DNA from 3 places in the Staphylococcus pseudintermedius genome. Region 2 is predicted to be linked to each of the others. Evidence: predicted binding sites of a transcription regulator. Region 2 holds the regulator's gene; each other region holds the start of a gene.
The links. The regulator Rex, encoded in region 2, represses fermentation and respiration genes when NADH is low (regulators of the CRP and FNR family bind a similar motif). The targets are predictions, from matches to a motif close to TTGTGAAATATTTCACAA.
Positions count from the first base shown of each region.

Region 1: the regulator Rex is predicted to act here: its motif matches at 1,613-1,630, upstream of pflB (formate C-acetyltransferase).
Region 3: the regulator Rex is predicted to act here: its motif matches at 1,901-1,918, upstream of P3U61_RS01775 (formate/nitrite transporter family protein).

Region 1 is NZ_CP120150.1:427,104-430,399, reverse strand. Features, by position in the region: gene pflB (formate C-acetyltransferase) at 1-1,592, opposite strand, end outside; gene P3U61_RS01705 (PTS sugar transporter subunit IIC) at 1,889-2,959, opposite strand; gene P3U61_RS12360 (Glu/Leu/Phe/Val family dehydrogenase) at 3,280-3,296, opposite strand, start outside.
Region 2 is NZ_CP120150.1:851,459-854,754, forward strand. Features, by position in the region: gene P3U61_RS03855 (ABC-F family ATP-binding cassette domain-containing protein) at 1-1,348, opposite strand, end outside; gene P3U61_RS03860 (redox-sensing transcriptional repressor Rex) at 1,500-2,147, shown strand; gene P3U61_RS03865 (sulfurtransferase TusA family protein) at 2,267-2,491, opposite strand; gene P3U61_RS03870 (YeeE/YedE family protein) at 2,516-3,296, opposite strand, start outside.
Region 3 is NZ_CP120150.1:443,873-447,168, reverse strand. Features, by position in the region: gene P3U61_RS01785 (sirohydrochlorin chelatase) at 1-33, opposite strand, end outside; gene P3U61_RS01780 (GNAT family N-acetyltransferase) at 202-759, opposite strand; gene P3U61_RS01775 (formate/nitrite transporter family protein) at 984-1,808, opposite strand; gene P3U61_RS01770 (SLC13 family permease) at 2,024-3,296, opposite strand, start outside.

The DNA.
Region 1 (3,296 bases), 420 kb from region 2:
AGTGAGTCCGCTGCAACTGATAAACCTGCAATACCTGTTGCCATCGTACGGTGCACATCTGTATCATGGAGTGCCATTTCGATACGTTCATAGCTATACTTATCGTGCATGTAGTGAATGACATTTAATGAGTTGATGTAAACACCTGCTAGCCATTCCATCATTTCATCAAATTGTTGGTACACTTCATCGTAATCTAAAATTTCAGATTGAATTGGTGCGAAGTTTGGCGCAACTTGAGCACCTGATTTTTCATCTTTACCACCATTGATCGCATACAATAATGTCTTCGCTAAGTTGGCACGTGCACCAAAGAATTGCATTTGTTTACCGATACGCATTGCAGATACACAACATGCAATACCGTAATCGTCACCGTAGCTTTCGCGCATTAAATCATCATTTTCGTACTGAATAGAGCTTGTTTTAATACTCATTTTCGTACAGTAGCGTTTGAAGTTTTCAGGTAAACGTGTTGACCATAATACTGTCAAGTTTGGTTCTGGTGCTGGTCCTAAGTTGTCGAGTGAGTGTAAGAAACGGAATGAGTTTTTCGTTACCATTGGACGACCATCAATACCGACACCACCGATAGATTCTGTTACCCAAGTCGGGTCACCTGAGAATAATGCATTGTAATCAGGTGTTCGTGCAAATTTTACTAAACGTAATTTCATGATGAAGTGGTCAATGATTTCTTGTACTTCCGTTTCAGTAATCGTACCTGCTTGTAAGTCACGTTCTGCATAAATGTCTAAGAATGTAGATGTACGTCCTAGACTCATTGCGGCTCCGTTTTGTTCTTTAATCGCAGCAAGGTAAGCAAGGTAGAGCCATTGCACTGCTTCTTTAAAGTTTTCAGCTGGGCGACTTAAATCAAATCCGTAACGTTCACCGAGTTGTTTTAATTCGTTTAATGAACGATATTGTTCTGACACTTCTTCGCGTAAACGAATCACATCTTCAGTCATAGTTGATGATAAGTCATTGAAGTCTTTTTGTTTTTCTGCCATTAAGAAATCAACACCGTACAGTGCGACACGACGATAATCTCCAATAATACGACCACGGCCATAAGCATCTGGTAAACCTGTAATAATCCCTGCTTTACGACAAGCTAACATTTCTTTTGAATAGGCATCGAATACACCTTGGTTATGTGTTTTACGATACTCTGTAAAAATGTGCTCTGTTTCTTTATCTAATTCATAACCGTATGCTTCACATGCTGCTTTTGCCATACGGATTCCGCCAAATGGTTGCATAGAACGTTTGAATGGTTTGTCTGTTTGTACACCAACAATTTGTTCTAATGATTCATCCAAGTAACCTGCATCATGAGATAAAATGGTTGATGGCACTTTTGTATCCATATCCCAAATACCACCACGTTCACGCTCTTCTTTCGATAACACCATCACTTGATCCCATAATTTCGTCGTTGCTTCAGTTGGACCGGCTAAAAAACTGTCATCGCCTTGGTAACCTGTAAAGTTTAATTGTATAAATTCACGAACGTCCACATGGCGTGTCCAACGTCCAGTTTTAAAACCTTCCCATGCATTATGTGTAGTTTGAGTGTCTTTAATCATGTCTTTACCTCCAATTAGGTTTGTTCATCATTTCACAAGTAGTATACCAAGAATTGTGAATATAATCACTTAAAATTGAAAGCGTTTTATAAAATGTCATCATTTCGTGTCAATTTGTATAATAATTTGTCACAATTTATAAGAATTTTAAAAAGAACTTTTTTGTTGTGTAACTATTTTAGATAACTTGATTGACCTGGATCAAGGCGGGATTGCTGTCGTTTTCTAAAGGTTTAGGCCCCGAAATAAAAAAGCGCCACTATGTCTCTTTCGACAAAATGACACTTTCAATGCTTTTATTTATTATCTTCTGTTGCAGTAAAACGATAAATTTCAGAGTCATACAATTTTAAAACTTTCCACAAAATGTAATCGACAATAAAGCCAACAACTAATGGAATGACGAAAAATACCGCAAGGACAATCAGTAAGTTGGTCATACCGTTGCCGTCCATTAATTCTAATGCTTTAATTGGGCCGACTAAACCAACAATACCGAATCCCGCTGTTTCTTTCACACCTGAAATACCGAACAATGCACCTGCTGCACCTGTTACGGCTGCTGTAATGCCGATTGGTAAGAGTAAAATAGGATAGCGAATAATATTAGGAATCATCATTTTCATACCACCTAATAAAATCGCGATCGGGACACCAATTTTATTCACACGTAATGTGCCGATGAACAAAACGACAGCTGCAACGGCAACACCAATCGCTGCTGATCCTGCTGCTAAACCTGAAATACCAATCGCTAAACCAACGCCTATTGTTGAAATTGGAGAAACAATAATGAATGAAAATAAGACTGCAATCAAAACGCCCATCAACACGGGCTGTAACGTCGTAAATGTATTCACTAAACTACCGATAGCTAACGTAATTTTGCTGACATAAGGTAATGTCGCTACACCGATCAGTCCTGCACCTCCGCCGACAAGAATAGGCAATAAAATCACGTTCAAACTTCCTAAGCGATTGCCTAACCATAACACAATCAGTACTGCAATAGATGCCGTAATCATTGTATTAATTAAATCACCAATACCAACCAATTGCCAACCAGCCGGCGTCACTTTAGCGGCCCCTGAACCGACAAATGATGCTGCGCCAACTAAAGCTGTTGCCATTGGATTTAAATTGAATTGTAACGCGATGAGGACACCGACCATAATCGGTAACGCAAATTGTACCCCTAAGACAACTTGATTCATCGTTGCGAAAATATCAGCGTATTGGCTTAAATATTTAAACAATCCACCTAACACTGCATTCGGAATAAGCCCGGCAATAATTGCGATGGCTAAACCATTCAATACTTTGAACATAAATGTTTTAAATGTCATTCTCTGCTCTGCTACTTCCATTTCCTTTACCACCTCACTGTTAAATTACATTTGAATCAATGCGCTTCAAATGGTTTTCGAGGTACGCCGTTCATTCTACTTTTCCACTTTTTCTGTCCCCTTCAAATGCGCTTCGTACCACAATAGTGATAGCGTAACCGAACAAAGATCATTTAGCAACACCATTTTTTCAAATATTCGCAATTTAATGTGACATAATTCAATCCAACTTCATTTTATTTTAACTTGTCGTTTATTCCGTACATCATTCACTTTTCACGCAAAAAAAGAAGAGACAAGGACACATTAAAGTTCCCCTATCTCTCTTTATGCTTGTATGATTATTTTTGAGTTGCTG
Region 2 (3,296 bases):
CACCAGAAAGGTCATTAATCACTTTGAGCACTTCATCTTGTGTAAATAAAAAGCGTCCTAACACCGCACGAACATCTTTTTCAGGCATATGAGGGTATTGGTCCCAGACAAAATCTAAAATGGTTTTATTAGAACGGAACTCTGCTTGTTTCTGGTCGTAATAACCAATTTTTAAATTAGCACCTTCAATAATTTGACCGGAGAGAGGGGGAAGTCGTTTCGCTAAAGTTTTAATTAATGTCGATTTCCCAATACCATTCGGTCCGATAATGCCAATGTGATCGCCTTTATTAATTTCAAAACGAATCGGTGCTGTAATCGGTGTACGATAACCTATCTCTAAATCTTGGATATGCATAACGTCATTGCCTGTATTGCGATCGAAATCGAATTGAATGTTCGCACTTCTCGCATCGAGCATGGGCTTTTCGATACGCGTCATTTTTTCTAACATTTTACGACGACTTTTCGCCATACCGCTTGTAGATGCACGGGTAATATTTTTTTCGACAAACGTTTCTAGTCTTTTGATTTCGCTTTGTTGACGTTCATACTCCGCGAGTCGCTTTTGAAAGTATTGATCACGTAACTGAATAAATTTTGCATAATTGCCGACATAATGTTTCACTTCGCCTAGAGAGACGTCATAGATTTGCGTCACAATTTTATCGAGGAAGAAGCGGTCATGTGAAATAATGACGATAGCACCTTTAAAATATTTCAAATAATCTTCTAACCATTCTGTTGTTGCCATGTCTAAATGGTTTGTCGGTTCATCGAGTAATAGCAAGTCTGGCTCACTCAATAACATTTGCGCGAGTGAGAGCCGTGTTTTTTGACCTCCACTAAAATCATTAATAGGTCGGTCGTAATCAGCCTCACTAAAATCAAGGCCATTTAACACAGTTTTGATTTTACTATCATAATGATAGCCTCCGAGTTGTTCAAATTCATTAGATAATTGTTCATATTTTGCGATATGCGTTTGATATTCCGTCGTTTCATAAGCTTCCGCATGTGCAGCAAGCCAGTCGGTTTCTTCTTGCATACGTTTGCCAATCGCTTTCACTTGTTCAAAAGGTTTTGCCATTTCTTCAAAAACTGTATTTTCAGTATTTAAAGTCATTTGTTGTGTTAAATAGCCGAGTTTTAGACCTTTGATTTTTGAGATGTGGCCTGAGTCATATGATTCTACACCTGCGATAATTTTCATCAATGTGGATTTTCCCGCACCGTTTCGACCTACGATACCAATGCGCTCACCTGTTTTCACTTCAAAATTAACGCCTTCAAAAATTTCTTCGCCATCAAACGATTTCGTAATCTGACTTAACTGCATTAAAATCATAGGGCATACTCCTTTCATTCTTATTTATTGTACAACAAACCCTATATGTATCAAATACTAAATGTTTCCTTATCATATAAATTAAGTTATAATTAAACACACACTGTGAAAGCTATCACATATATTAGAAATCATATCGGAGGACTTCAAAATGGGAAAATCAATGAACAAAATTCCTAGAGCGACTTTAAAACGTCTCCCTTTGTATTATAGATTTGTGAATACTTTAAAAGCGAAAGGCGAAGATCGTGTTAATTCAAAAGCCATTAGTGAAGGCTTAAATATAGATTCAGCCACAATACGTCGAGATTTTTCTTATTTTGGTGAATTAGGTAAAAAAGGTTACGGTTATAATATTGATAGTTTATTAGAATTTTTTAAATCAGAATTAAGTGATTCAGATATTATCAAAATTGGTATTGTCGGTGTCGGTCACTTAGGTACGGCGTTAATTTCTTACAACTTTTCAATACATGATGATATGACCATTACAGAAGCTTTTGACATTAGAGAAGACATTATCGGTACTACAGTCGGGGATATTACGATTAAGTCGATGGATGACATTAAAGAAACTATTGCTTCAGGAGAATTAGAAGTTGTTATTATTACGACACCTGAATCAGCAGCACAGGCAGTGACTGATCAATTAGTCGAAGCAGGTATCAAAGGTATCTTGAATTTTACGCCTAAACGTGTTCACGCGCCACAATCAGTACAAGTACATCAAATTGACTTAGGGATTGAACTCCAATCGTTACTCTTCTTTATGAAAAATTATGGTGCGACGGAAGGGTAAATGTTGACGAACTGAGCTTATAAACAATTGCTCTTTTTAGAGTTTGCTAATAATGACTAGATAACAAAAAAGCAACGTCCTTGTGAATAAGGCAGGCGTTGCTTTTTGTGTGTCAATCATTAAGCTTTTTGCACGGTAATGGTCCAAGAAGCATCACCTAATTGCTCGAATTCAGTAATGGGATAATTCTGTTCTGCTGCCCATTGAGGTATAGCTTCTGTAGCTTGTGTGCAATCGAAATCTATTTTTAACTCATCACCAATATTTAAATCTTCCATTGTCTTTTGTGCTTCTATTAATGGGAAAGGGCATACCATTCCGATAGTGCCTAATGTGTGTTTCATTTTTTATCACCTTTCTTTAATGATTTAATGAGATGCGCTTGCTGAAGTACTCGCAATTTGCGTTTGACGTCGCGCGGCATTTAATGGTTTTACAAATAAGAAATAACTCATGAACCATGTCCCTAGTATTATTGAAGCTAAACCTAACCATCCTTGCCATGAAAGTGCTGCTGTAGCAACTAAGCCATTACCGATAGAGCAACCTCCAGCGACTGCCGCACCAAAACCCATAAAGGCGCCGCCAATGGCACTGTTGCGAATGGTTTTAATATCCGGTAAACGCCATTTGAACTCTTTTGCACCACGCGCAGCAACATAAGAACCTAAGAAAATGCCTAAAACAAGAAAGACGCCCCAATCGATTAGAGATAAATCCCCTGTAGTTAAAAATTGTATGATATGTGCAGAAGGTGTTGTAATACCTAAACCACCTTCACGCCCGGTTGAATAACTCATCGGCCAAGCAATTAACGCAATGAGTCCTACTGCAATTGCTGCAACAAATGGATGAAATCGTTTTTCAAATAAAAAGTAACGTACACCTGTATAACGTGATTTTAATTTCGGAATCATTACTTTAGGTTTTGGCTTGCGTAAAGTTTTGATGACTAAAAATAGTGTAATACTTACTAAAGCGGTGATCCAAACCCAACTTGGTATACCAGTTGAAGTAGAAATATCTGCATTAGCGACAGTTGGGCTGTTAATCACATTTTTCAGTGGTAATAAAATGCCAAATTTTGAAATCGCAGCAAACAATCCATACATCACTAATGCGATCCAACTCCCTATAAGGCCTTCACCA
Region 3 (3,296 bases), 410 kb from region 2:
CCCATGGACAACAAAAATCACTTTACGCAACACATCACCCCCTACAGTTGTATTGTAGACGAAAAACGAAATCTAATGTGATAAAATTCACATAAAAATTAAAAAATAGGGAATCCCCTCTCCTGTATCTTGAGGGAATTCCCTATCACTTATCAACATCGTCACCGCTGAATCTATCGGCACATGCTTTTCACTTTATAACTAATAAGATGATTCACCTTGCGCCCATGGTGGTGGTGCGAGTAAATCTTTATTATAACGTTCTGGAATTAAAACCTTTACCATCATTGCACCTTCATCGCCTGTTTCATCTTCAAATGAAAAGAACGTTTCATAACCACGACGTTCATACACATCTTTTAGCCAACTCATTTTGCGCGCTGAAGTCCCTAATACTACAGCAGGCGCTTTTAATGTATCACGTAAAATCGTTTCTTCCACATACGTCATCATTTGATTACCATAGCCTACACCGCCATAATCGGGGTCTGTCGCAAACCACCAAACAAACGGATATTTAGAAACTGGCTGACTCGGCTCCCATGGAAAACGTATCGACAAGGTTGAAACAATTTTCCCCTCTACTTCGAGCACATAAGCAGCATTGTTTTGAATATTGTCTTGAATCATTTCTAATGTCGCATTTACGGACGGCCAATCAATCCCGACCTCTCTTAAAGGTGTAAATGCGCGATGCATCAGTGCGTGCAGGTCCTCTGCATCGTCTAAAGTAGCCATTCTAATGTTAACTTGAGACATAGTGTCGCCTCCCTTTACATTCATATGTAGTTAGATTATCAAATTTTATATCGTATAGAAATTAATACACTTTGCTCACTTTGTTCGATATGGATAGAGGTACCGTTCGATGCTGCGCTTATTATTTTGTTTAAACATATTGATCACATGTATGGTACACATTCATATCAAAAAAAGAGCTGAGGTTTAATGATGGCCCCAACTCTTTTATTACTATTGTCTATTTATTTTTGTTCAATGCGACGTGAGCCGTTGAAATATGCAAACAACAGACCGACAAATATGCCCCCACCGATATAGTTACCGATAAATGCGAAGACGATATTTTTCAGAACACCTAACCAAGAAGTTGCATCAAAATTATAAAAGATCATCCCCACGAATAAGCCTGCATTATAAACGACGTGTTCATAACCCATAAACACGAAAATAATGACACCAATCGCAATGAAAAACGTTTTTGACAAGCCTTCTTTATATTGCATAGAGACATAAATCCCAATATTGATAAAGAAATTCGCGAAGATGGCTTTGACTAATATCGCTTGCCATGTCGATTCAACTGTTTTGGCGTCGACTGTTGACGTTAATGCCGCAATCATTTCAGGTGTCATCACTTTAGTGAAATACATCAATATAAAGAGTACAAATGCACCTAAAATATTACCGATAAAACAAATAGTAAATAACCACATCGTTTTGCCAAATGATACCGTACGATAGTAAAGACCCACTGTCATATACATAAAGTTACTCGTCAATAGTTCAGCTTGTGTTAAGACGATAAACACTAAGGCAATACTGAACGCTGCCGCTCCCATTAAATTTACAACACCAGGGAGCGCCCCAGCCATTTGCGTCTTCATTGCGAGCATAAACACTGTGACAATCGTGAGTAAAAACCCTGACAGCATCGATTTAAGTATGTAACGTGGCATCGCTTTATCCAGCATCACTTCTTTCATCGCAACGGAATGGATAATGCTTTGTACCGTTTCTCGTGATGTATACGTATCCGGAACTGTTTTTGTCGGTTTTTGAATCCCCATAGTTCAACCTCCAATTTAATATTCAATCTTGTTGATGATTCATACAATGTCACTTACATTTTACATGAATCTCATTGCAATTGTCATAAAGTTTGTGAAAATAAATACAAATTCTTTGTCATTTTAAATCATTTTTATTTACACCCCGACGGCATGAAATAAAAACAGCCAAGTGAAGTGTTATCCCATACTTGGCTGCTCTCATGTGTTGCTTCTTATAGTAAGCCTAACCATTTCCAATACGTCATACTCATAATGACAACGAGAATGTAACCGACGATCGTAATCGGAATCCCCGCTTTTAAGAAGTCTTTAACAGTAAATGTTTCTGTACCATAAGCGAGCATACTTTGCGGCGAACTCACCGGCAGTAAGAATCCAAAACTGATGACGAATTGTTGAATTAATACGAAACCAATGGCGTTGTCACCTAGGCTTAATGTGGATGTTAATGAAATAAAGACTGGAATTAATGCAGATGCTAAACTTGTCGCACTTGCAAATCCTAAATGAATTAAAATGTTAAACAGTGAAATTAATGCAATCGTTGCTACAATCGGCATACCTTTCAAACCCATTAAACCGAATGTTTGGTCACTTAACCATTGTGCTGCTGTCGTTTTTAATAAGACGTTACCTAACGAAATACCGACACCGAATACAATGATAGTGCCCCATGGAATACGGCTTTCGACTTCTTTCCAATTCATGACACCAATTTTGGGCGTTAACATAATCGCCAATGCAATTAATGTGATAGATGAAGAATCGATTGGGTGTAACACTTTTTCAGTTGACCAAGACACGAGTAATAATAATGAGATGATAATTAAGCGCCATTCTGTTGGTTTAACTGGACCAAGTTCTGCCAGTTGTTGTTTAACGAGCTCCGTACCACCTTCAATGGCATCTTGTTCAGGTGGAATGACTTTTAACATAACAAAATAAAGCACGATAGACATGATGATTGACCAAGGTGCGGCATATAAGAACCATTCGCCCCATGAAACGTCATGACCGAGTTGATCATTAATAAAGTTAATTGCTACGATATTTTGAGCAGCAGCGGTTTTAATCCCGATATTCCAAATCGATACCGCTTGTACAGCTGTAATGATGAGTAACGCAGCTAATTTACTATTTTTCGTTGCCCCAAACGCCGCAATCATACCTAATAAAATCGGTACAACAGCGCCAGCACGTGCTGTAGCGGACGGTACGAAAAACGCTAAAATAATAGATACAAGAATCGCCCCGATAACGATATTTTTCGTTTTATTACCGACAAACGATAATACTAATAGTGCCAAACGTTTATGTAAGTTTGTCACTTGCATCGCGGTTGCTAAGAACAATGCTGCAGCAACTAACGCGACGGCACTCGTTGAAAAACCACTAAAGGCTAACTTCAATGCATTTCCTGTACCGAATAAGTCGTCACCTTTTAACACCGCACCGCCACTTTGAGGATTGCCTAATGCTTGTGTT